DNA from 4 places in the Sinorhizobium sp. NFACC03 genome. Region 4 is predicted to be linked to each of the others. Evidence: riboswitches for the same ligand, from Rfam matches in the RefSeq annotation. Region 4 holds a riboswitch; each other region holds the start of a gene.
What was found. A riboswitch is a leader RNA that binds a small molecule or an ion and turns the genes downstream of it on or off. The one in region 4 is predicted to bind cobalamin.
Positions count from the first base shown of each region.

Region 1: it holds a riboswitch for cobalamin, as region 4 does, so the genes downstream of both, nrdH (glutaredoxin-like protein NrdH) here and BLU35_RS02395 (aromatic ring-hydroxylating oxygenase subunit alpha) in region 4, are expected to answer to the same signal.
Region 2: it holds a riboswitch for cobalamin, as region 4 does, so the genes downstream of both, cobU (bifunctional adenosylcobinamide kinase/adenosylcobinamide-phosphate guanylyltransferase) here and BLU35_RS02395 (aromatic ring-hydroxylating oxygenase subunit alpha) in region 4, are expected to answer to the same signal.
Region 3: it holds a riboswitch for cobalamin, as region 4 does, so the genes downstream of both, bluB (5,6-dimethylbenzimidazole synthase) here and BLU35_RS02395 (aromatic ring-hydroxylating oxygenase subunit alpha) in region 4, are expected to answer to the same signal.

Region 1 covers NZ_FMXF01000027.1:37,253-42,945, reverse strand. The annotation lists gene BLU35_RS26705 (hypothetical protein) at 1-472, shown strand, start outside; gene BLU35_RS26710 (LysR substrate-binding domain-containing protein) at 1-31, opposite strand, end outside; cobalamin riboswitch at 759-983, shown strand; gene nrdH (glutaredoxin-like protein NrdH) at 1,278-1,499, shown strand; gene nrdI (class Ib ribonucleoside-diphosphate reductase assembly flavoprotein NrdI) at 1,512-1,928, shown strand; gene nrdE (class 1b ribonucleoside-diphosphate reductase subunit alpha) at 1,898-4,051, shown strand; gene nrdF (class 1b ribonucleoside-diphosphate reductase subunit beta) at 4,231-5,205, shown strand; gene BLU35_RS26680 (multidrug effflux MFS transporter) at 5,290-5,693, opposite strand, start outside.
Region 2 covers NZ_FMXF01000020.1:37,546-43,238, reverse strand. The annotation lists gene BLU35_RS22800 (cobyric acid synthase) at 1-480, shown strand, start outside; gene BLU35_RS22795 (class I SAM-dependent methyltransferase) at 629-1,255, shown strand; gene BLU35_RS22790 (adenylate/guanylate cyclase domain-containing protein) at 1,296-3,527, opposite strand; cobalamin riboswitch at 3,771-3,993, shown strand; gene cobU (bifunctional adenosylcobinamide kinase/adenosylcobinamide-phosphate guanylyltransferase) at 4,357-4,881, shown strand; gene cobW (cobalamin biosynthesis protein CobW) at 4,885-5,693, shown strand, end outside.
Region 3 covers NZ_FMXF01000005.1:120,772-126,464, reverse strand. The annotation lists gene BLU35_RS10315 (acyl-homoserine-lactone synthase) at 1-165, shown strand, start outside; gene BLU35_RS10310 (DUF2865 domain-containing protein) at 293-1,399, shown strand; gene bluB (5,6-dimethylbenzimidazole synthase) at 1,517-2,212, opposite strand; cobalamin riboswitch at 2,259-2,470, opposite strand; gene BLU35_RS10300 (SDR family oxidoreductase) at 2,612-3,424, opposite strand; partial or broken gene BLU35_RS10295 (phytanoyl-CoA dioxygenase family protein) at 3,460-4,699, opposite strand; gene BLU35_RS10290 (LacI family DNA-binding transcriptional regulator) at 4,804-5,693, shown strand, end outside.
Region 4 covers NZ_FMXF01000001.1:496,339-502,031, forward strand. The annotation lists gene BLU35_RS02385 (L-threonylcarbamoyladenylate synthase) at 1-335, opposite strand, end outside; gene BLU35_RS02390 (DUF6656 family protein) at 415-1,014, opposite strand; cobalamin riboswitch at 1,328-1,536, shown strand; gene BLU35_RS02395 (aromatic ring-hydroxylating oxygenase subunit alpha) at 1,641-2,885, shown strand; gene BLU35_RS02400 (FAD-binding oxidoreductase) at 2,887-3,981, shown strand; partial or broken gene BLU35_RS02405 (glycoside hydrolase family 25 protein) at 4,127-5,137, opposite strand; gene BLU35_RS36010 (hypothetical protein) at 5,241-5,372, shown strand; gene BLU35_RS02410 (BA14K family protein) at 5,545-5,693, shown strand, end outside.

The DNA.
Region 1 (5,693 bases), on a different contig from region 4:
CGGCCGCTTCGAAGGCGCGCACGGCACTCATGGGAGGAATCTTGCTCATGGCCCTGAGATAAGCATTCTTTATGCCAGCATGCGAGAAATCGCTTTGCGCGAAGCAGCAAAAATCCTCACTTTTTTCGCGAACACAACAGCAAAAACAAAGAGGATAGCAATGCTTAGCGCAGTGCGATCAACGATCCTTCATGCCCTGAACTGGGCCGGCAACGCACTCAACCCGACCATCGACATCGATACGTTCAGCGAATTCCAGCTGAAGGATATCGGATTGACGCGGGATCACGAGACCGTCCGGGCGCACATCGGCGATATTGCCGATCCGTGGCATTGGCCGACGGACGGCAATCCGCGCAAGTCACCGCCCTCGCCGGAGCGGGATTGCGGCGACGCGCCGCAAATGGCAAGGGCTTCGCCTCGAGCCCAGCCCGGAGAAAACAAAGACGTAAGCATGTCGCTCTGCGATTGACTGAGCGCAGAGGCAAGAGACAGCGCAGTTGTCGTGATCTGCCACCTGCCAGCACGTGGACCGAATTCGGGAGAGATCCGGCGTGGCGTTTCTAAAAGCGACGTGCCGGAGCCTCTTCGCAAGTGATCGGCAACGGAGCGAGCGCCGGGCTCGAAGCCGAGCTCTCCACCCACAAGTTTCGCCGCATCCCGCCGTTTACTCCTTGTTATCCACACGGCGAAAGAAATCACCTTCTCTCCCCGGCTTCAGGCACCTCGTACCTATTGACGCAGATTTGCGATGAACTACTATATCTAGTGTTCGAGGTTCTCTCGATTCGCAGGGATTGAGAGCTAAGACGGGAATACGGTGCGTCGGCGAGTTTTCGCCAGGCTATGCCGTAGCTGCCCCCGCAACTGTAGACGGCGAGCGACTGTCCGGAATTGGACCACTGAGGCATGAGGCCTCGGGAAGGTCGGGATGGAAGCTGAGACCCGTGAGCCAGGAGACCTGCCTCGAGCAAAACGTCCACGGGCGGGGTGTCCGGAGGAGTTGAGTTGCGTGCGGCAGGATGAGCCTGCCTGATCGTCTCGACATCTCCCCGGCAGCCTGTCGAAAGCTTCGGGGTGAAGTCATGTCCGCGTCATTGAAATTCTATCGCTCGCCAATCAAGAGGCGCGGTTTCCCGCGCAGCTGACGAAGAGGCATGCCCGGGCGTCCAGATCCGAGCGAGCCACAGCCATGACAGCCCTGCATTTCGCCGGATCGCGGTTGCGTGTCCGTGCGCCTTCTCATGCTCTCATCCAGCCGACCAAACGAGGAAGAAATGAACGTTACCGTCTACAGCAAGCCCGCCTGCGTCCAATGCACCGCGACCTATCGGGCGCTCGATCGCCAGGGCGTCAACTACGAGGTCATTGATATCTCCATCGACCAAGACGCGCTCGAAACGGTCAAGGGCCTCGGCTACATGCAGCTTCCCGTCGTCGTCGCCGGCCCCGAACACTGGGCGGGTTTTCGCCCCGACAAGATCAGCGCGCTCTCCTAGAGGAGACAGGCGGTGGGCCTGATCGTCTATTTTTCCAGCCGCTCGGAAAACACCCATCGCTTCGTCGAAAAGCTCGGCCTTCGCGCAGCGCGCATACCGCTCCAGGAAAGTAAGGCTTCACTTACGGTTTCCGAGCCCTTCGTGTTGGTCGTGCCCACCTATTGCGGCGACGACGGCCGGGGTGCCGTACCGAAACAGGTCATCCGCTTCCTCAACGATGCGGGCAACCGCTCTCACATCCGCGGTGTCATTGCTGCGGGCAACAGCAATTTCGGCGCGACCTATGGGATCGCCGGCGACGTCATCGCGGCCAAGTGCCAGGTGCCCTACCTTTACCGGTTCGAGCTTCTCGGGACCGAGGAGGACGTCGCCAATGTCAGAAACGGGATGGAACGATTTTGGACGTCTCAACACTCGAACGCCCCCTGAAGGCGACGGAAGCGGCGCTGGACTATCATGCGCTGAACGCGATGCTGAACCTCTATGATGAAGAGGGGCGCATCCAACTCGACAAGGACCGGCTGGCGGCGAAGCAGTACTTCCTCCAGCACGTCAACCAGAACACCGTCTTCTTCCATAACCTCAGGGAGAAGCTCGATTATCTGGTGACCGAAGGCTACTATGAACAGCAGGTGCTGGATCAGTATTCCTTCAACTTCGTGCGAGATCTCTACGACCACGCTTATGGGAAGAAGTTCCGCTTCCCGACCTTCCTCGGCGCGTTCAAATACTACACCTCCTATACGCTGAAGACCTTTGACGGAACGCGCTACCTGGAGCGCTACGAGGATCGCGTCTGCATGGTGGCGATGACGCTTGCGCGCGGCAACGAGGGACTTGCCCGCGATCTCGTCGACGAGATCATTTCCGGCCGTTTCCAGCCGGCGACGCCGACCTTCCTCAATGCCGGCAAAAAGCAACGCGGCGAGCTCGTCTCCTGCTTCTTGCTTAGGGTCGAGGACAATATGGAAAGCATCGGCCGCGCGATTAATTCCGCATTGCAGCTCTCCAAGCGCGGCGGCGGCGTGGCGCTGTCGCTCACCAACATTAGAGAGATGGGGGCACCGATCAAGCAGATCGAAAACCAGTCCTCCGGCATCATCCCGGTGATGAAGCTCTTGGAAGACAGCTTCTCCTATGCCAACCAGCTTGGCGCCCGCCAGGGAGCAGGTGCTGTCTATCTCCACGCCCATCACCCCGACATCATGCGTTTTCTCGATACCAAGCGGGAAAATGCCGACGAGAAGATCCGCATCAAGACGCTTTCGCTCGGCGTCGTCATCCCGGACATCACCTTCGAGCTCGCCCGCAACAACGAGGACATGTACCTGTTCTCGCCCTATGACGTTGAGCGTGTCTACGGCGTGCCGTTGACCGAGATTTCGGTCAGCGAGAAGTATCGCGAGATGGTCGAGGACGCGCGCATCCGCAAGCAGAAGATCAAGGCGCGCGATTTTTTCCAGATTATCGCCGAAATCCAGTTCGAGAGCGGCTATCCCTACATCATGTTCGAGGACACGGTGAACCGGGCGAACCCGATTGCCGGCCGTATCACCATGAGCAACCTCTGTTCGGAAATCCTGCAGGTGAGCGAGGCGAGCGAATTCAACGACGACCTCTCCTACGCAAAGATGGGCAAGGATATCTCCTGCAACCTAGGCTCGCTGAATATTGCCGCGGCGATGGACAGTCCGGATTTCGGCCAGACGATCGAGACCTCGATCCGCGCGCTCACCGCCGTCTCTGAGATGAGCCACATCTCGTCAGTGCCTTCGATCGAGAAGGGCAATGACGACAGCCACGCGATCGGGCTCGGCCAGATGAACCTGCACGGCTACCTCGCCCGCGAGCGCATCTTCTACGGCTCGGAGGAAGGCATCGATTTCACCAATATCTATTTCTACACGGTGACCTATCACGCCATCCGCGCATCCAACCGGCTGGCGGTCGAGAAGGGCGTGAGCTTTAAGGGCTTCGAGAACTCGAAATATGCGTCCGGCGAATATTTCGACAAATATACGGTTAGCGAATGGCTGCCGGCGACCGAAAAGGTAAAGGGCCTGTTCGAAGCGGCCGGCATTTCCATACCGACGCAGGAAGACTGGCGGGAGCTGAAACAGGCGGTCATGCAAGGCGGTCTCTACAACCAGAACCTCCAGGCGGTGCCGCCGACGGGCTCGATCTCCTACATCAACCACTCGACCTCCTCTATCCACCCGATCGTCTCGAAGATCGAGATCCGCAAGGAAGGCAAGATTGGCCGCGTCTACTATCCGGCCGCCTTCATGACCAACGACAACCTCGAATATTACCAGGACGCCTACGAGATCGGGCCGGAGAAGATCATCGACACCTATGCGGCTGCGACCCAGCATGTCGACCAGGGCCTGTCGCTGACCCTGTTCTTCCGCGACACGGCGACGACGCGCGACATAAACCGCGCGCAGATCCACGCCTGGAAGAAGGGCATCAAGACGATCTACTACATCCGCCTTCGCCAGATGGCGCTTGAGGGCACGCAGGTCCAGGGCTGCGTTTCCTGCGCGTTGTAGCGCCGCGTTCCCATTAAGTGCCCCTCACCCTAACCCTCTCCCCGCCTGCGGGGAGAGGGTACCTGCCACACTGACGGCCCAGATTTGCGAGATGGCGCGGCATATGCCTTCTCCGCGCAAGCGGGGAGAAGGTGCCGGCAGGCGGAATGAGGGGCGTCCACGCCCGAGAGGACAACGAAATGAACATGAACACCAAGCCAGCGAGCCGCATCCGCGCCATCAACTGGAACCGCATCGAGGACGACAAGGATCTGGAGGTCTGGAACCGGCTTACCGGCAATTTCTGGCTGCCGGAGAAGGTGCCGCTCTCCAACGACATCCCCTCCTGGGTGACCCTGAAGCCGGAGGAGCAGAAGCTCACCATCCGCGTCTTCACCGGCCTCACGCTGCTCGACACGATCCAGAACGGCGTCGGCGCCGTCAAGCTGATGGAGGATGCCATCACTCCGCACGAGGAGGCGGTGCTTTCCAACATCTCCTTCATGGAAGCGGTGCACGCGCGCTCCTATTCCTCGATCTTCTCGACGCTGTGCCCGACGCCCGATGTCGACGATGCGTACCGCTGGTCGGAGGAAAACGAGTTCCTGCAGAAGAAGTCGGCGCTGATCATGGAGCAGTATGCCTCCGCCGATCCGCTCAAGAAGAAGGTCGCCAGCGTCTTCCTCGAAAGTTTCCTGTTCTATTCCGGTTTCTATCTGCCGATGTACTGGTCGAGCCGCGCCAAGCTCACTAACACCGCCGACATGATCCGGCTGATCATCCGTGACGAGGCGGTGCACGGCTACTATATCGGCTACAAGTTCCAGCGCGGCCTGGAAAGGCTGACCGAGGAACGCCGGCAGGAAATCAAGGACTTCGCCTTCGACCTGCTGCTCGAACTCTACGACAACGAGGCGAAATACACGGAAACCCTTTATGACGGCGTCGGGCTTACCGAGGACGTGAAGAAGTTCCTGCACTACAACGCCAACAAGGCGCTGATGAACCTCGGCTACGAGGCGCTGTTCCCGGCTGAGGCCTGCAAGGTCAATCCGGCCATTCTCTCCGCGCTGTCGCCAAACGCCGACGAGAACCACGACTTCTTCTCCGGTTCCGGCTCCTCCTACGTCATCGGCAAGGCGGTCGCGACCGAAGACGAGGACTGGGATTTCTGAGAAGCCCCAGGCACCTGCGGGAACATGAAGAACCGCCCGAGGACATGATGTCTTTGGGCGGCTCCGCGCATCAAAGGGGTGTGGTTATTCCGCCGCGACCACCCGGCTGCGGCCGATCGTTGCCTGCGTCAGCAGGAAGGCGGCAAGCGCGCAAGCCGTGATGGCTCCGGCCATCGGCAGGGCGGTTCCGTCGAAGAAGAAGCTTGCGACAACCATCGCGACGGCGGCGGTGACGAAATGCAGCGTGCCCATCAGCGCCGATGCGGTGCCGGCGATTTCGCCGTGGTCCTCAAGGGCCAGCACCGCCGATGTCGGGATCACGAGGCCGAGGACACCGTAGCCGACGAACAGGAAGGCGGCCATGACTGGCAACTGGTTGAAGCCGAGGCTCATGACGACGAACATGCTGACCATTGTGAGCGCGAAGGCACTGACGGCAATCTGCATCACGCGTACGAGGCCGAAGCGCTCGCCGAGCCAGCCGGTCG
Region 2 (5,693 bases), on a different contig from region 4:
GGACGGGTCATCGGCATTTGCGGCGGCTACCAGATGCTCGGTCGTCGGGTCACTGATCCGCTCGGCATTGAGGGTGGCGAACGTGCGGTCGAGGGCCTCGGGCTTCTCGACGTCGAGACCGAGATGGCGCCGGAAAAGACCGTGCGCAACAGCCGCGCCTGGTCGCTGGAGCATGACGTGGCCCTCGAGGGTTACGAGATCCACCTGGGCAAGACGCAAGGGGCCGATTGCGACCGACCTTCGGTTCGCATCGACAACCGTGCGGATGGTGCGCTTTCTGCCGACGGCCGGGTGATGGGTACCTATCTGCACGGGCTGTTCACGAGTGACGCCTATCGCACAGCACTTTTGAAGAGCTTCGGCATTGAAGGCGGCGCCAGCAACTACCGCCAGTCGGTCGACGCGGCGCTCGACGATGTCGCCGGCGAGCTGGAGGCGGTACTCGACCGGCGCTGGCTGGACGGGCTGCTCGGCAGATAACCGAAAAGGCGGGCAGCGGAAATCATCGGGATTCCTGGCGACAGCATGGACAAGCCTGAAACCCCAGCATCTTCCACCGTTCCGCTGTAGAATTCACTGGGAAGAATGGAGCGCTCAGCTGCGGCCGCGCTCGGAGACAGGTGTTGCAATGCAGGACGAAACCAGACGAGCCCATTGGGACAAAGCCTATCAATCGAAAGGCGAAGCGGGGGTCAGCTGGTTCGAAGATGCGCCCGCCGTTTCGCTCGATCTCATCCGCAGGCACGTGACGATCGCCACCGCGTCGCTGATCGATATCGGCGGCGGCGCCTCGCGGCTGGTGGACGTGTTGCTCGACGAGGGCATGAAATCAGTGACGGTGCTCGATTTGTCGCCGGCGGCGCTCGATGCCGCCAGGGCAAGGCTCGGGCTGCGGGCCGACGCGGTCCACTGGGTTGCGGCCGATGTGACCGCGTGGCGGCCGGATCGGACCTACGACATCTGGCACGACCGCGCCGCCTTTCATTTCCTGACCGATCCGGACGACCGGGCGGCCTATATCGAACGCCTGACGGCGACCGTCGTTCCGGGCGGACACGCCGTTATCGCCACCTTCGCGCCCGATGGTCCGGAGCGCTGCAGCGGTCTGCCCGTGGCGCGTTACGACCCGGCGGCGCTGGCCGAAGTGATCGGACCGTCCTTCCGGCTTGTCGAGCATATCATGCACCAGCACACGACGCCGTGGAACTCGACGCAGGCCTTTCAATTCAGCGTGCTGGAGCGGGTGACGCACTAGGGCCGCAACCGGTTTGGCGCCTGCGTCGCTTCTGCCGTGGCTAGCGCACCTGCGAGAAGGTGAAGGCTCTGTCGCCGTGGTACCAGATGAACTCGTTTTCCCGGGCGCTCAGTCCTCCGGGATTCCGCGAGACCATCCCACAAAGGTTCGTCGTTTTCAGCCACAGGAAACAAACCTCGTCCTTCTCGAACCGGACCTCGACGTTGCTCATCCTGCCGGCGCCGAGCGAAGCCCAGTCTCCCGTCAAGGTGGCGATGCCCTCGGGCGAAACGACAGCTTCATGTTCCTCGCCCGAATCCAGCATGCGTCCACGCAACCGGTGCCCGAAGAACAACGAACGGAGCTCATCGGCTGGCAGCCTGTCGCGAATGCTGACGTCGGTGTTCATCAGGGTCTCAGGCACGCCCGCCAGGCGCAGTCCCTGATAGAGCTTCTCGCTGGCATGCGGCTGCGCCAGGTCCAGCGGCGGGCGCTCTGAAATGCAGACGGGCGTTCCGCCACGGCTGATGCGAAGCGCGTCGTAGCGGGCGACTGCCGCCTCAGCCTCCGCGCGGTGACCGAGATGTCCGGCGGCAGAGGCAAGGAGAAGGAAAGGACCGTCATCCTGGGGGTTGAGCGCGATGCTGCTTCTCGCCGCCGCTGCTGCTACTTCGAAATCCTCCAGGCTGAACTGCGTCAGGCCGAGGACGTACAGGAAGAAGGACGGGGAGTGCGGATCGAGGCGGATCGCCGTGCGGATATAGGGCAGGGCCTCCGCCGGCCGACCGGCGGATGTCAGCACGAAGGCCGTCAATGCGTAGCTCCAGGAGTCGCCGGGTTCCAGCGCGATCGCTTCCTTGAGGTCTGCGAGCGCGTCGGCATGCCGCCAGTCCACTTCGGCAAGGAGGGCCGCTGCCTGATAGGCGAGTGCCGTCTTATGTTTCTGCGCCATCCGCAGAAACTGCCGCGCCTTGGCTCGCGCCTCGAAGCGCGTGATGCCCAGCTGATAGTGCCAGCGCCACAGATAAATGCGCGCATAGACCATGGCTGCGGCGGCATAGGCACGTCCATAGGCGGGATCGAGCGCAATCGCCTGGTCGAAATAGGGCAGTGCCTTTGCGAAGTCTTCGGGCGTGGTGCGCCGGTGGTGCTCCCAGCCGCGCAGGAACGCATCGAAGGCCGCCGGCACGGTCGTTTCCTTGCGCCCGAAGGCCATCTGCTGGTCAGGATCCAGCCGCAACGCAAGCGCTTCGGCAATGCCGCGCATCACTTCGTCCTGCAGCGCAAAGGCGTCGGTGAGCGATCCGTCGAACTTTCCGGCCCAGACGTGACCGCCATCCAGGGAATCTATGAGCTGCGCATTGATGCGAAGTTGCTCTCCGGCACGCTGGACGCTGCCTTCAAGCACATATCTCACACCGAGTTCTTCCGACACCTGCCTGGCTGTCACCGATCTCCCCTTGTAGGTGAACGTCGAGTTGCGCGCGATGACGAACAGGCCGGAGATCTGGGCCAGTTCGGTGACGAGGCCGTCGGTCATGCCATTGGCGAAAAACTCCTGCTTGGGGTCATCGCTGACATTGGCAAACGGAAGCACGGCGATCGAGGGCTTGTCTGCCTGGCTGAAGTCCACAGCCTGAGCCGGACGGATGTCGGCAGGCGGCTGCCACGGGCGCCACCAGGCGGCGCCGGCGGCGGCTGTGAATGCCAGGGCAGATGCCGCTGCCAGGGCGACCCAGCGTCTTCCACGGTGCGCCCTGGCCTTCGGCTTGCCGGCGTGGGCTTCGTCCAGCCAGAGACGGTAGGTCCGAACCGGTTTTTCGACGTGTTTCAGGCGCTGCTCGCCGAGAAAGACGAAACCGACATCGAGGTGCTTCTCGACCTGGTCGTAGGCGGTGCCGGAGATGACGATGCCGCCCGGTTCGGCCAGGCTCTGCAGGCGCTCGGCGATGATGACACCATCGCCGTGGATGTCGTCGCCCTCGACGATCACGTCGCCAAGATTGATGCCGATGCGGAATTGCAGCCGCCCCGCGTCCACGCCGCGACTATCAGATTTGGCGCGCTGCACCTCGACCGCACATCGGACTGCCTCGACGACGCTGTGGAACTCGACCAGCAGGCCGTCGCCCATGGTCTTGATCAGCCGGCCGCGATGCGTCTCGATGCTTTGTTCGAATAGTTCGTGCAGGTCGGCCTGAAAGCGGGCGCAGGTACCCTCCTCGTCGGCCTGGGTAAGCAGCCCATAGCCGCAAACGTCGGCAATCATCACGGCGGCGAGCCTGCGTTCCATGTGCCTACCGGATAAACGAAGCCCCTCGGGTCGGTTGCGGGATGGTTCAGCGACCTTTGCGCGTCCATAGGACGCGCGGCGCTGCAGTTTAACGCAACATCTGTAATTGCTAAAATATGTTCGTTCGCGATCTGCCATTCGCCTAATGTCCGGTGCGGCTTCGCGCTCGACAAATCGTCGCGCGACGCAAGTCGGCCGGGGAGGTGTCGCAAGCGTCGATTGACTTTGCGGCGCCCGCTTCCTAATCATCGGATGTTGGATGGTTCCCCCTTGTCGTGGCGATCGGGGGGAATAATTGGGAATGTGACGGATGGACCCAAATCGGGCATCCTTATCGCAGCCGACCCCGCGACTGTAGAACGGTCAGGGTTCGCCATCGGGCTCAAATTCAGAGCTGCCAGCCGGTTGCATGGGGCAATCGAGGCAGGTCGGGATCGAGCCGGAAAAGCCACTGGCGTGGCATCGTGATCAGCCGGGTTGGACGCCTCTTCTTCTACGAATCGTCCGCCTTTCACGAAGCCGCCCACAGCGCCCATGCGTCGGAGACGACGCGCAAAGGTTCGCTGTGGCACCGGAAAGCGCCGGGAAGGTGAGGCGGGCCGCTCGGGTCCTGACATCGGAACCTCGTCCATTCTGAGCGAGGCGATGTGGGGCCTCGTGACGCCGTGAGCCAGGAGACCTGCCACCCGACATGGGCATTCCGCCCGAGGAGACGTGTCGTCTCCAACGCCATCACGGAGGTTGTTTTGGCTCTCAGATACTTTCCCGAACGCGCCGCCGGCGCGTCGAACGGCTGTTGCCATCTGCCGCTGACCTTGGCGCGGTCGCGATGAGCAATCCCAGCGCCGGACCCGTTCTGGTCCTCGGCGGCGCCCGTTCCGGCAAGTCCAGCTTTTCCGAGAAGCTCGTCGAAGCGTCCGGCCTTACCAAACATTATGTCGCCACCGGCCGCGCCTGGGACGACGAAATGCGCGCGCGCATCGACCATCACAAGATGCGCCGCGGCGAAGGCTGGACGACGCACGAGGAGCCGGTCGATCTCGTCGGCATTCTGCGGCGCATCGACGACCCCACCCATGTCGTTTTGATCGACTGCCTGACGCTGTGGGTCACCAATCTGATGCTTGAGGAGCGCGACATCGAGGCGGAGTTCGCCTCGCTTGTTGCCTACCTGCCGCAGGCGCAGGCGCGCTTCGTGTTCGTTTCCAACGAAGTCGGCCTCGGCATTGTGCCCGAGAACCGCATGGCCCGCGAGTTTCGCGACCATGCCGGCCGGCTTCACCAGATCGTTGCGGAGAAATCCGCTGAAGTTTACTTTGTCGCGGCCGGTTTGCCGCTGAAAATGAAGGGTTGAATAATGACCACTGCGAGAACCAGCCACGGCAAGATCCCGGCGACTGTCATCACCGGCTTCCTCGGCGCCGGCAAGACGACGATGATCCGCAATCTGTTGCAGAACGCCGACGGCAAGCGCATCGCGCTGATCATCAACGAGTTCGGCGATCTCGGCGTCGACGGCGACGTCTTGAAGGGCTGCGGTGCGGAGGCCTGCACCGAGGACGACATCATCGAACTTACCAATGGCTGCATCTGCTGCACCGTGGCCGATGATTTCATCCCGACCATGACCAAGCTGCTCGAGCGCGAAAACCGCCCGGACCATATCATCATCGAGACCTCGGGCCTGGCTTTGCCGCAGCCGCTGATCGCCGCCTTCAACTGGCCGGATATCCGCAGTGAAGTCACCGTCGATGGCGTCGTCACCGTGGTCGACAGCGCTGCCGTTGCCGCCGGCCGCTTTGCCGATGACCATGACAAGGTCGATGCGCTGCGCGTCGAGGACGACAATCTCGACCATGAAAGCCCGATCGAGGAACTGTTCGAGGATCAGTTGACCGCTGCCGACCTGATCGTGCTCAACAAGACCGATCTGATCGACGCGTCCGGCCTCAAGGCGGTACGCGACGAGGTTTCCTCGCGCACCAGCCGCAAGCCGACCATGATCGAGGCGAAGAACGGCGAGGTGGCCGCCGCCATCCTGCTTGGCCTCGGCGTCGGCACCGAAAGCGATATCGCCAACCGCAAGTCGCATCACGAGATGGAGCATGAGGCGGGCGAGGAGCACGACCATGACGAGTTCGACAGCTTTGTCGTCGAGCTCGGCGC
Region 3 (5,693 bases), on a different contig from region 4:
CCGGGCGAGCGCATTGCCGAACCCCATCGCATCGGCTCGGTCTTCGCCGTTGCCGTCGCCTGGGAAGTGACTAACGACCTGCTTCAGCGCATGAAGGCCATTGCCGCCATCGAAGGCACCGTTCTCGAACGCCCGATGTCGCTCGAAACCGCCCGCGCCGCTTGAATGCCATCGCCGGCCGGAGCCGTTAACGCAAACCGCCGCTTGTCGTTGCACGATCACCGACAAGCTCTATGATGGAGGTGAAACAGGAATTGCCGCTGGCAGCCGCCCATATCAGAAGGCCGGCATCATGCGGCATCAGGAAGAGACTTCGCCCGTGTTCCCGCGCTTGAAACACGTCGCTGTGGTGCTTGTGCCGCTGGCCCTGGTCGGTGCCGATCCTTCGCTGGCATCGACCGTGTGCGACCGGCTGAATACCCGGCTTGCGCAACTGCCCGACATGGTCGCCACCACTGCGGATGCCCGGGACTATGCCAGCGCCATCTCACGACAGAATATCGAGCTGCGCCGGGCGAAGAACGACCGCCGCCGCGCGGGCTGCGGTGGCGGCAGCGTCGTCACCTACGATGGCGGCGACCCCGACAGCTGCGGGGAGCTCGACAGCCTCATCGCCGAGATGGAAGACAATCTGCGCATGCTGAAGTCGGAGCGCGAGCAGATCTTCGCCGGCGGCAGCGAAGACAGCCGCCGCCGCATCCTTGCCGCGCTTGAAATCAACGGCTGCTACAGCGACAGCGAGGAGTTCGCCAGCGTCGAGCCCGAAGAGCCCGAAACGCACCGCAACATCATTGCCGACCTGCCACCTGAGGACGCCTACGGGCCGATGCTCGGGCATAACGAAGACAGTTATGCGCCGCAGGATGGCTATTACCGCGGAACGTTGCGGACCATGTGCGTGCGCACCTGCGACGGCGCCTTCTTCCCGATCTCCTCGGATGCGACGCCGGCCGACTTCCCGCGTGACGAACAGGCCTGCCGGGCGCGCTGCCCTGGCGCCGAAACGGAACTCTACTTCCACGATATCAACACGGAAGAGAGCGAACAGATGGTCTCGGCCGTGACCGGGCTACCCTATACCGAAATGCCCAATGCGTTTGCCTATCGCACCCGCGGCATCAGCAAGCCTGGCATGTGCGGCTGCCAGATACCGCAGACTGCCGCAACCTCGCCGAAGACGACCGGCACCAAGATCGGCGACGATCAGTCGTCCATCGTCGTGATCGAAACCAAGAAACCGGCGGACACCACGACCGCCAAGGCGCCGGCCGAGGAGCGGCCCTACGACCCGTCCAAGAGCAAGGTGCGCGTCGTCGGCCCGACCTTCCTGCCGCAGGAAGAAACCTCGATCGACCTGAAGCACCCGAAGGGACCGGCCTATCAACCGGTCCAGAACTGATCCTGGCGCCGCCTTAAAGCGCGTCGCGATCTTTTAGATTCGCTCATTGCACTTTAAGTTTTTGATACTTCGCACGTCGTTATCGCAAAACCGCTGCGCACTTTTGCGAGACGGGTTTTAGGAACTCTCGCCGCAGTTCCCCCAGCCTTCCTCAAACACCAGCTCTTCCAGCGGCAGGCGTTGCCGCCATCCCTTCACCGCCAGTTCGGGCTGCTGGTAAAGGCGATCGACATAACCGAGGCAGAGCCAGGCGACGATCTCGATATGATCGGGAATGCCGAGGATCGCCTTGATCTCGGCCTCGTGAAAGATGCTGACCCAGCCGACGCCAACTCCTTCGGCGCGGGCCGCAAGCCACAGGTTTTGCACGGCGCAAACCGTCGAATAGACATCCATCTGCGGATTGTGCGTGCGGCCGAGAACGACGGCGCCGCCGCGCGTGCGGTCACAGGTGACGCAAATGCTGAGCGGTGCCTTGCGAATGCCTTCGAGTTTCAGCGAGCGGTATTTGGTCTGCTGCTCTACCTCGAACATCAGCGCCGCCTCATCATTGGCGCGACGAAACGCCTGCCAGACGCGCTCGCGCGTTTCTGCCCCCCGCACCAGTACGAAATTCCAGGGCTGCATGAAGCCAACCGACGGTGCACTGTGCGCCGCCGTAAGCAGGCGTTTCACCAGATCGTCGGGAAGAGGTTCTGCCAAGAATTCGTCGCGCACGTCGCGGCGTGTTTCGATAGCGCGGTAGACAGCCTCCCGCTCATCCAGCGAGAAGGCACCGGCAGCCGCAAGGCCGCCCTTCGGTTCAGTCAGCATCGTTCGATCCCCAACAATGCGAAAACCTCCCGCCGTCCGCGCGGGGTTCGGTCTATCTCGCCAGGCCGGTCTTCTGACTTCGGTTCAACCGGTCGCCTCACCTTCCCAGATCGATTTAAGATCCAGTGGCAAAACCTTGAATCAATTCAAGGCACTTGTAGAGGCGACTGTCCCCGTCACAGCGTTGGGCACGTTCCGGAATGACACCGGATTCCCGATTCTCCCGCTTGCGCGGGCACCTGACGGCGTCATAAGGGCACAGCCACTAGCGAAAGACAAGCGCCCGTCAGAGCGGGATGAGGAAAAGTGCACGCAGTTTTCCGCCCGCATTCCGCTCTAACTTCTAAGGACCGATCACGTTTATGATTTTGGATCGATCCGACCCAAAATCATCGTGATCTAGAGCGGCGCCACCGGATGGGGCGAACCGTCATAGCCGCCCCAGACCGATTGGTCGAAGCAGATCACCGATCCGGTCATCAGCCCGGATTCCGCCGAAGACAGGTAGGCGCAGGCTCGCGCCACCTCGGCCGGATCGACGAGCCTGCCGAAGGGTTGGCTGGCGGCCGCCTTTTCGAGCCAATCCGCGGCAGCGCCGTGAAATTCGCGCTGGATGCGGTCCTCGCCTTCGGAAGCCATCCAGCCGATATTCAGGCCGTTGACGCGGATGCGGTTGCGCAGAAGCGCATAGGCAGTGTTCTTGGTCAGCGTCTCCAGAGCGCCTTTCGACGAGCAATAGGCCGCAATGAAGGGCTGCCCGGCCATTGCCGACATCGAGCCGATATTGACGATGGTGCCTTCCGTTCGCTCGCGCCGCATCACCTTCACCGTCTCCTGCATCAGGAAGAACGGCGCCCGCACATTGATGGCGAACATCCGGTCGAAGAGTTCCGGTGTCGTGTCCAGGATCGTGCCGCGATCGGTGATGGCGGCGGCATTGACCAGCGCATCGACCCGACCGAATTCCGCATCGCAGGCGGCAACGACCTTGCGCGCGTCGTCCACCTTTTCAAGATCGGCCTCGACATAGACCACTTTCGCGGCGCTGGCCTTGCCGATTTGCTCGGCCTTCGCCCGCCCCTTGGCGGCATTGCGCCCACAAATGACGATGCCCGCCGCACCGCGTTCGGCGAATAGGCCGGCGATCGTTGCGCCCAGCCCTTGCGTGCCGCCGGTGACGATGGCGACCTTGCCTTGCATCTGTCCGTTCATCGAGTTCCTCCCTCGCAAATGATGATGTGAAACAGCTACGGCTCCCGAGCGAAATGCGCCGGGAGCCTGTCAATTGTGAGACTGACCCAACTCAGCTTGCGCTTCGCCTGCGCGTCGAGTGAGGCCCGAAAATCCTGCTCGCTTGCTCCCGCGGCAAGCGCCTCGCGCATCAACTGCGCCTGGGTCTTTGGCGCCAGCCCGCCAAGCGGCGGATCGCGGTCGAGATTGGTTGGGAAGGAATAGCCCTCGGCGCAGGACGCGATGGCATTGGCCGCTTCTGCATTGGTCAGTTTGCCCCCGCCAAGCAAAACCTTCAACGCCGGATAGAGCGTCGCGCTCATCGTCAGTCGATCGACCGTTTCCATTGTCCGGCCAAAGGCCGAGGACACCTGCAGCAGGTTCGCCACGCGGCGGATGTCGGTGGAGCGGTTGTTGCCGGCCGCGTGGAAGAGCGCCGGATTGAAGAAGACGACATCGCCCTTTTCGAGCGGGAGCTGGACATGGTGCTCGTCGAAATAGGCTCGGAACTCGGGCCGATTGAGCGCCAGATAACCCGGCACATAGGTCTGGCTATAGGGCAGGAACAGGGTCGGCCCGCTTTCAAGCGGCATGTCGCAGTGGGCGACCGCGCCCTGCAGCGTCAGCACCGGCGAGAGCTTGTGGACATGCGCTGGATAGCGCTCGATCACCGCGGCGGTCTGGAAGCCGAGATGGTAGTCCCGGTGCGCCGATTGTGCCGCGCCGCCCGGATTGACGCGGTTCACCTGCGCCGTCATCTGGTAATTCGGCCCAAGCCAGGCTTCGCTGACAAGCGCAATGATGGCATTGCCGTAGTAGGCGGCAAAATTCGCCGGCGCCTTCAGGCAGTGCTTTTCCAGCGAGTTCCAGATGCGATCATTGGCGCCAGGCTTGGCGAAGTGGTCGCCGCCGCCGCTGTTGCTGCGATGCTGCTCCTCGATGATCTCGTCGAAGACGGTGCTCGCGACATCCACCGCGGCGGTATCGGCAAAGGCGCGCTTGAACACCGCCACACCCGGGCCGGTCGCCAGCGCCTCACAGATTTCGGCAAGCACCGCCCGCCGCGTTTCTGCATCGCCGCAGGCGGCAATCAGCTCGTCGCTGTTGTAGATCAACACGTTCTGGTCGCAGCTCGAAGCATAGGGATAGTCGGCCAGGCTGGTCCGGCGCTCGACCTCCGCCCGGAACGCCTCGATATCGCAGGCCGCTTCGGCAGATGCGCTCGATCCGCTGCCTCGCCCTGTTGTCGGTCTTCATCGCGTTTCCTCCTCCGGAACATCTTGATGGGCACGACTATAGGCGGCGGCAAAACATGATATAGAGCAGGAATCCATCAAAAATCCATCAGGAGAGCAGCGGCGGTGGCCCATCCCTTTCTGGTCAAGGACATCGCCTTTCAGGCCGGTCTCAGCACCGCGACGGTCGATCGCGTACTCAACGAGCGCCCGGGTGTCCGCCGCCAGACCGTCGCCAGGGTTCGCGCAGCCATCGAGGAACTGGAGAAGCAGCAGGCGGGACTCGACATTCAAGGCCGCAAGTTCGCGATCGATATCGTCATGGAGGCGCCGGAGCGCTTTACCGATGCGGTACGACGGGCCTTTGAAAGCGAAGCCATGACACTGGCGCCGACGAGCTTTCGCTGCCGTTTTCACTTCGCCGAGACCATGCGGCCGCAGGACATCGTGCAACTGCTCGGCCGCATCCGCCTGCGCGGAACCGACGGGCTGGTATTGAAGGCGCCGGATGTGCCCGAGATCGTTGGCGCCGTCGCACGCTTCGAGACAGGCGGCATTCCCGTCGTGACGCTGGCGACCGACCTTCCCAACTCCCAGCGCACCGCCTATGCGGGCGCCGACAACCGGGCGGCCGGAGAAACGGCTGCCTATCTGATTGGCGAACGCTTTGCAGGTGCCGCGGCCACGGTCCTCGTGACGCTATCCAGCGGCCGCTTCCGCGGCGAGGAAGAGCGGGAGATCGGCTTTCGCCGAGTGCTGCGTCAGCACTATCCGACAATCAGGATCGTCGAGATCAGCGAGGGGCATGGTCGCGATAGCGAAACCGGCGCGCTGGCGGACGCAGCGCTCGCCGCCAACCCCGACATCAATGCCGCCTATTCGATCGGCGGCGGCAACCGCTCGGTGCTGGCAGCCTTCGATCGCCTCAACCGCAACTGCGCACTCTACATCGCCCATGATCTCGACGATGACAATCTGGCGCTGCTGCGCGCGCGGCGCATTCATTTCGTCCTGCA
Region 4 (5,693 bases):
GAGGCCAGCGCATGCACGCTGCTATCGGGCCGCTGCGGCAAGATCAGCGTCAGGGGTCCGGGCCAGAAGGTTTCCGCCAGGCGTCGGGAAATCGGGTCGAAGCGCACATGGGCCTCGGCCATCGCCATGTCGGAGACATGCGAGATCAGCGGATTGAAGCGCGGCCGGCCCTTCATCTCGTAGATGCGGCTGATCGCATCGGGATTGGTGGCGTCGGCGGCAAGGCCATAGACGGTTTCGGTGGGAATCGCGACCGGTTCGCCTTCGGCAAGAACGGCGCAGGCGCGTTCGATCGCGCGGTCCGGTTCCCTGCCTGTGTCGATGATCTCTGCCATGCCGTTTCCTTTCCGACGCTTCCTTAACGGACGTGCCGGGAAAACAGAACGATTTTTTTGGGGGCGTTCGGTTGCTGCCTCAGAGACTGCGGATAATGCGGCGCAGCGCGGAGTCCCGGGCACCCAGCATCAGCACGTTCTTGAGAGCAACCTTGGGGTCGTCCGTGCGGAAGAGGAGCCCGTTGTCGCGGACGTTGCGGTTGATGACCATCTGTCCGTCTTCGGCGTTCGGCTCGATCGCGACCGCGAAATACATGCGGGAATAGCCGCTCTGGATACGGTCGAAGAAATGTGTCTCATCACCAAGGTCGCTGAAGAAATTGGCGAAGTAGAACGACCAGGTGATGTCCTTGGAAGGCGTGACCGCCGTCCGCGCCGCCGTCACATGGCAATAGCCGAGATGCGGCTTGCCGACGAGCGTGCGGTGAAAAATCAGCTTGGGAAACTGGATCGAGGCATGAAAGCCGTTGATCCGCTTGTGCGTCGTGTCACCGGCGGTCGCGAGCTTCTTGCCGGTCCTGTCCGCGACTTCTTCGTAGCTCAGATACCGTCGCTCGCTCGGCAGCCATTGCCGGCGGTTGATCCTGCCGGTGCGCAGAAACTCGGTATGAACGGCCGTCTTCGGCATGACCGCCGGCGGCTTCTCGGCCGCAGCGTCGTAATATCTGAACTTTGCCATGATCGTCAGTGTGCCATCTGCCTGCCGGACATCTTCGTCCGCCGGCAAGCCTAGTGGCTTATGGTTAATGAAGGATTTCCTTTCGTTCGCGGAAGATGCCCCTGCACATTCATGGGAATGTCGCAAACGGGCGAAGCCTTCCTGTGTCTGCGTCATGTCAGTCACAAAAGACGGCATCTGCCCAATTTTTGATCTATCTATATGTTTATAAAGTGAAAAATTCTCGCATCCGTTTCCAAAAGGCGGTTTCGATCGTGTCGTCATTCTGGAATTGAATGTCGCTATCCGGCGCCTGCCGAGGCGCCTTCCGCGCTTACATATCCTTACTCAAGGTGTCGTCTTCCAAAGGGGAAGGCGGATAATTGGGAAGCCGGTCAAATCCCGGCGCTGCCCCCGCAACGGTGGTGGAGCGAAAGCCTCGGCAAAAGGCCACTGGACGGTTTTCCGTCCGGGAAGGCGCCGGGCTGGTCCTTCGAAGGACGGCTCCTGAGCCCGGAAACCAGCCTTGACAGACATAACCGTAACGGGTTGCGGCGGGCAGCCGGATCGGAGCCTAAAACGCATGGGCGTGCGCCCATGCGGGTTCCTGTCCTGCCTCTCCGAAACATGGCGCATGAGGACAGGACATGGATACCAAGACCGATATGCTTCGCAAGCTGAAGGGCCGGCGTGACGGCTACAGCCTCGATCGGGCCTTCTACATCGACCCCGACTATTACCGGCAGGACCTGGAAAACATCTGGTATCGGGATTGGCTGTTCATCGGCCACGATTGCGAAATCCCGCGGGCCGGCAACTATTTCACCGTCCAGGTCGGCGACTATCCGGTCGTCATCACCCGCGATCGCCAGGGCACGATCCGCGCGCTCCACAACTCCTGCCGCCACCGCGGCTCCCGCGTCTGCACGCAGCACAAGGGCTCTTCGGCAAAGCTCGTCTGTCCCTATCATCAATGGACCTACGAGCTCGACGGCTCGCTGCTCTTCGCACGCCAGATGGGTGAAGACTTCGACAAGGCAGCCCACAGCCTGAAGCAGATCCATTGCGAAACGGTCGGCGGCTACATCTTCATCAACCTGTCGGAGACGCCGGCGGATTTCGCCGCCTTCCGCGAGCTGGCATTCCCCTACCTCGCGCCGCACCGGCTGGGAGAGACCAAGGTCGCCTTCGAAAGCACCATCATCGAAAAGGGCAACTGGAAGCTCGTCTGGGAGAACAACCGCGAGTGCTACCACTGCGCCGCCAATCACCCCGAACTCTGCCGGACCTATCCGGAAGCGCCGACCGCGACCGGGGTGCAGGGCGCCAAGGACGATCCGGTGATTGCCGCCCATTGGGCGAAGTGCGAGGCCGAGGGCCTGCCGAGCGAGTTCCGGATGTCGCCGACCGGCCAGTTCCGCGCCGCGCGCATGCCGCTGGTCGATAATGCCGAAAGCTACACCATGTCGGGTGCGCCCGCCGTAAAAAGGGCGCTGTCGGCCGATGTCAGGCAGAAGCAGATCGGCACGCTCCTGATGTTCCACTACCCGACGACCTGGAACCACGTGCTTTCGGATCACGCCATCACCTTCCGCGTGTTGCCGCTCGGGCCGGAACTCACGCAGGTGACAACGAAGTGGCTGGTCCACAAGGACGCGGTCGAAGGTGTCGACTACACGCTCGAGGATCTGACTCATGTCTGGACCGAGACCAACGACCAGGATCGCCAGATCGTCGAGGAAAATGCCTTCGGCATCCGCTCGCCGGCCTATGAGCCCGGTCCGTATTCGCCGGAGCACGAGGGCGGCGTGATGCAGTTCGTCGAATGGTACTGCAAGTTCATGGAGCAGCGCCTGCAGGGCGATGCGGCTCCGCTCTCAAAGGTCGCCTGATATGCAGATGGCGTCCTCCTTCCATCATTTCGACGAACTGCATGTCTGGATCGATCGGCAGCAGATGCTCGAATGCACATCGGCCGTCGTCGAGACCGCCGATGTCATGACCTTCACCTTCCGTGCGGAGAAGCCCGCCTGGTTTCGTTATCTGCCCGGGCAGTTCGTCACCCTCGAATTGCCGGTCGCCGACGATCCGGTCATGCGCACCTACACCCTGTCGTCGACACCGTCTCGCCCGCTTTCGATCGCCGTGACGGTCAAGGCGCAGGCCGACAGCATCGGCACCCGCTGGATGTTCGATCACCTGAAGCCGGGCATGAAGCTCCGGGCTTTTGGCCCGCTCGGCGATTTCAGCTTCGTCCGTCATCCCGGCGAAAAGTACCTGTTTATCTCCGCCGGCTCCGGCATCACCCCGATGATGTCGATGACACGCTGGATGGCCGACTGCGTGCCGGAGACCGATGTCACCTTCATCTCCTGCGCGCGCCGGCCGGACGACCTTCTGTTTCGCTCGGAGCTCGAGGTTCTGGCGACACAGATGTCCGGACTGAACCTCGGCTTCATCGTCGAAGGGCACGAGGCGCGTCACGGCTGGCACGGCCTGCGCGGCCGCATCGACGGTGCCAAGCTACCGTTGCTCGCTCCCGACTTCCAGGAGCGCACGGTGTTCTGCTGCGGTCCGGAACCGTTCATGCGCGGTGTGCGCGAGATGCTGAAGGCAGCCGGCTTCGACATGGCCCGCTATCACGAGGAGAGCTTCCAGCCGGCGGCAGCACCTGCCGCGGAAGAGATCGCCGTGCGCGCCGGTGCCGGCGATGATGGTGAGGTTCAGGCGGCCAAGGTCGCCTTCACCATGAGCGGCAAGGAGGTCGAGGCGAAACCCGGCCAAACGATCCTGCAGACGGCACGCGCCAACGGTGTGAGGATCGGCGCTGCCTGCGAGGGCGGTATCTGCGGCACCTGCCGGGTGATGAAGGTCGCGGGCGAGGTCGAGATGAACCACAATGGCGGTATTCTCGATGACGAGATCGACGAGGGTTACATCCTCGCCTGTTGCTCGCGGCCGCTGGGAGATGTCCAGATCGAAGCCTGAAGGATCAGGGCGTGTTGCAGGGCGCAGGCTTGATTGCAACGCGCCGTAGATTGTCGGCATTGGCAACCGCGCCGATACAACCGCCCTGTGCCGCGTCATCGGCGGCGACCGCCACCTGTAGGGCGCGCTCGTGGCGAGCGAAGTCGATCGAGCCCGTCACCAGCCTGTCGACGCCGCTGCCGGCGCCGCTCGTGGCACCGGCACGGCTGACGAGCAGCGGCTCGCCAAGCGTTGCGGAGGCCCGTGCGACCGCGTGCATGCCCGTCCCCTGCTCGGCTTGAGCAACGAGGGTGAGCGGCAATGGCTTTTCAGGCAGCAAGGCACCCTGCGCCCAAATCGCTTTCAGCGCCAGCGGCGACTTTGCAGCGACATTCACGTCGATATCGTCGAGCGTCCCTGGCACGCGGTAGGGGCAACGCCGTTTGCCGCAATTGATGCCGGACGAGAACTGCCACAACGCATAGCTTTCCCAATTGCCCATCGGGAAGACCTGGCGGATATCCGGCTTGTAGCGCGCGTACCAGAGCGGCAGGCGCGACAGCAGCCGGTGCTTGGCGCGGTGCGCGGCGATATATTTGGCCGTGATGTGGTTGGTATAGAGGATCGGATAACGTCCGGTGCGGGTCTTGACGTGGCCGGCGAAAATCGCGGCATCCTCTAGCGACATGTATTTCTCCGCATCGATGCCCTCGAGATCGAGGACCATCAACTCGTCGTCGCGCGGCTCGGCGTAGTCGAGGAAATGGTTCGCCTGGTCGACGGGATTGCCGGGACGGGCGAGATGGTAGGCACCCCACAGCAGCCCGTGTGTGCGGGCGATCATGCGCCGGGTCTGGTAGAGCTCACGGCTGACGGCGTATTTGCGCCACATGGTCTTGCAGTGGTTGAAGGTGTCGCCGTTGTGGTCGCCGGTGCAGGAGAAGCTCTCGGGCAGGCCATCGGAGGCCTTGGCGATGAAGCCGGAGATGCGCTTGTCCGCAAGCATCGTTTCCCAGTCGATGCTGTTCATCTCATAGGCATCGACGATGATGGCGTTGGACTTGGTCTTCCAGGGTTCCAGTTCACCGGCGCGTGCGATCGCCGCCGCGAAAGCCAGACCTAGAAAGGTCGCGAGGCGCAGAATCATCCCTGTGGTGGAGATATACCGCTTTGCCATTCTCTGAGATTGCCGACAGTATCGTTAATGTATCGTAAATCCCAGCCCCCGAGGCGGACTGTGCTGGAGCGGCGCGCGAAAGTATACCGACCTCCGGCTGTATATGAGCAATGCCTTGCATAATATTGGTGTGTCGCGTGATGCCTTCGACGCCGACAGGCGGATGAACGAATGCGCCGAAGCCGTCACTGCTGCCGATCTGCAGCTATTGATCCGCAGCAGCCGCGATGTCTGAAGATGGAACAAACCCGGTGACTTATGCGTTGCTGGCTGGTTTCGGTTTTCCCGGCTGAGGGTCATCCCCGGTTTTGCAGCGAACCGGGTGAAATCACGCAGAGGCTGAAGTTCCCGTAGTCGCCCGATTTTTTGGCACCCTGCGGAGCGTGGATTCGGTTATGGAGGTTTTGATGAAGACTTTGCTGAAGACCGGGAAGAGCCGGTGGTTTTCTGCGATTATTGCCGCGGCAGTTCTGATGACGTCCGCGGCCCCGTCGCAGGCGTTCATGCCGACGCCGCCTCGCGTCGAGCGGCAGAACGAGGCGACGAACGTTCAGTA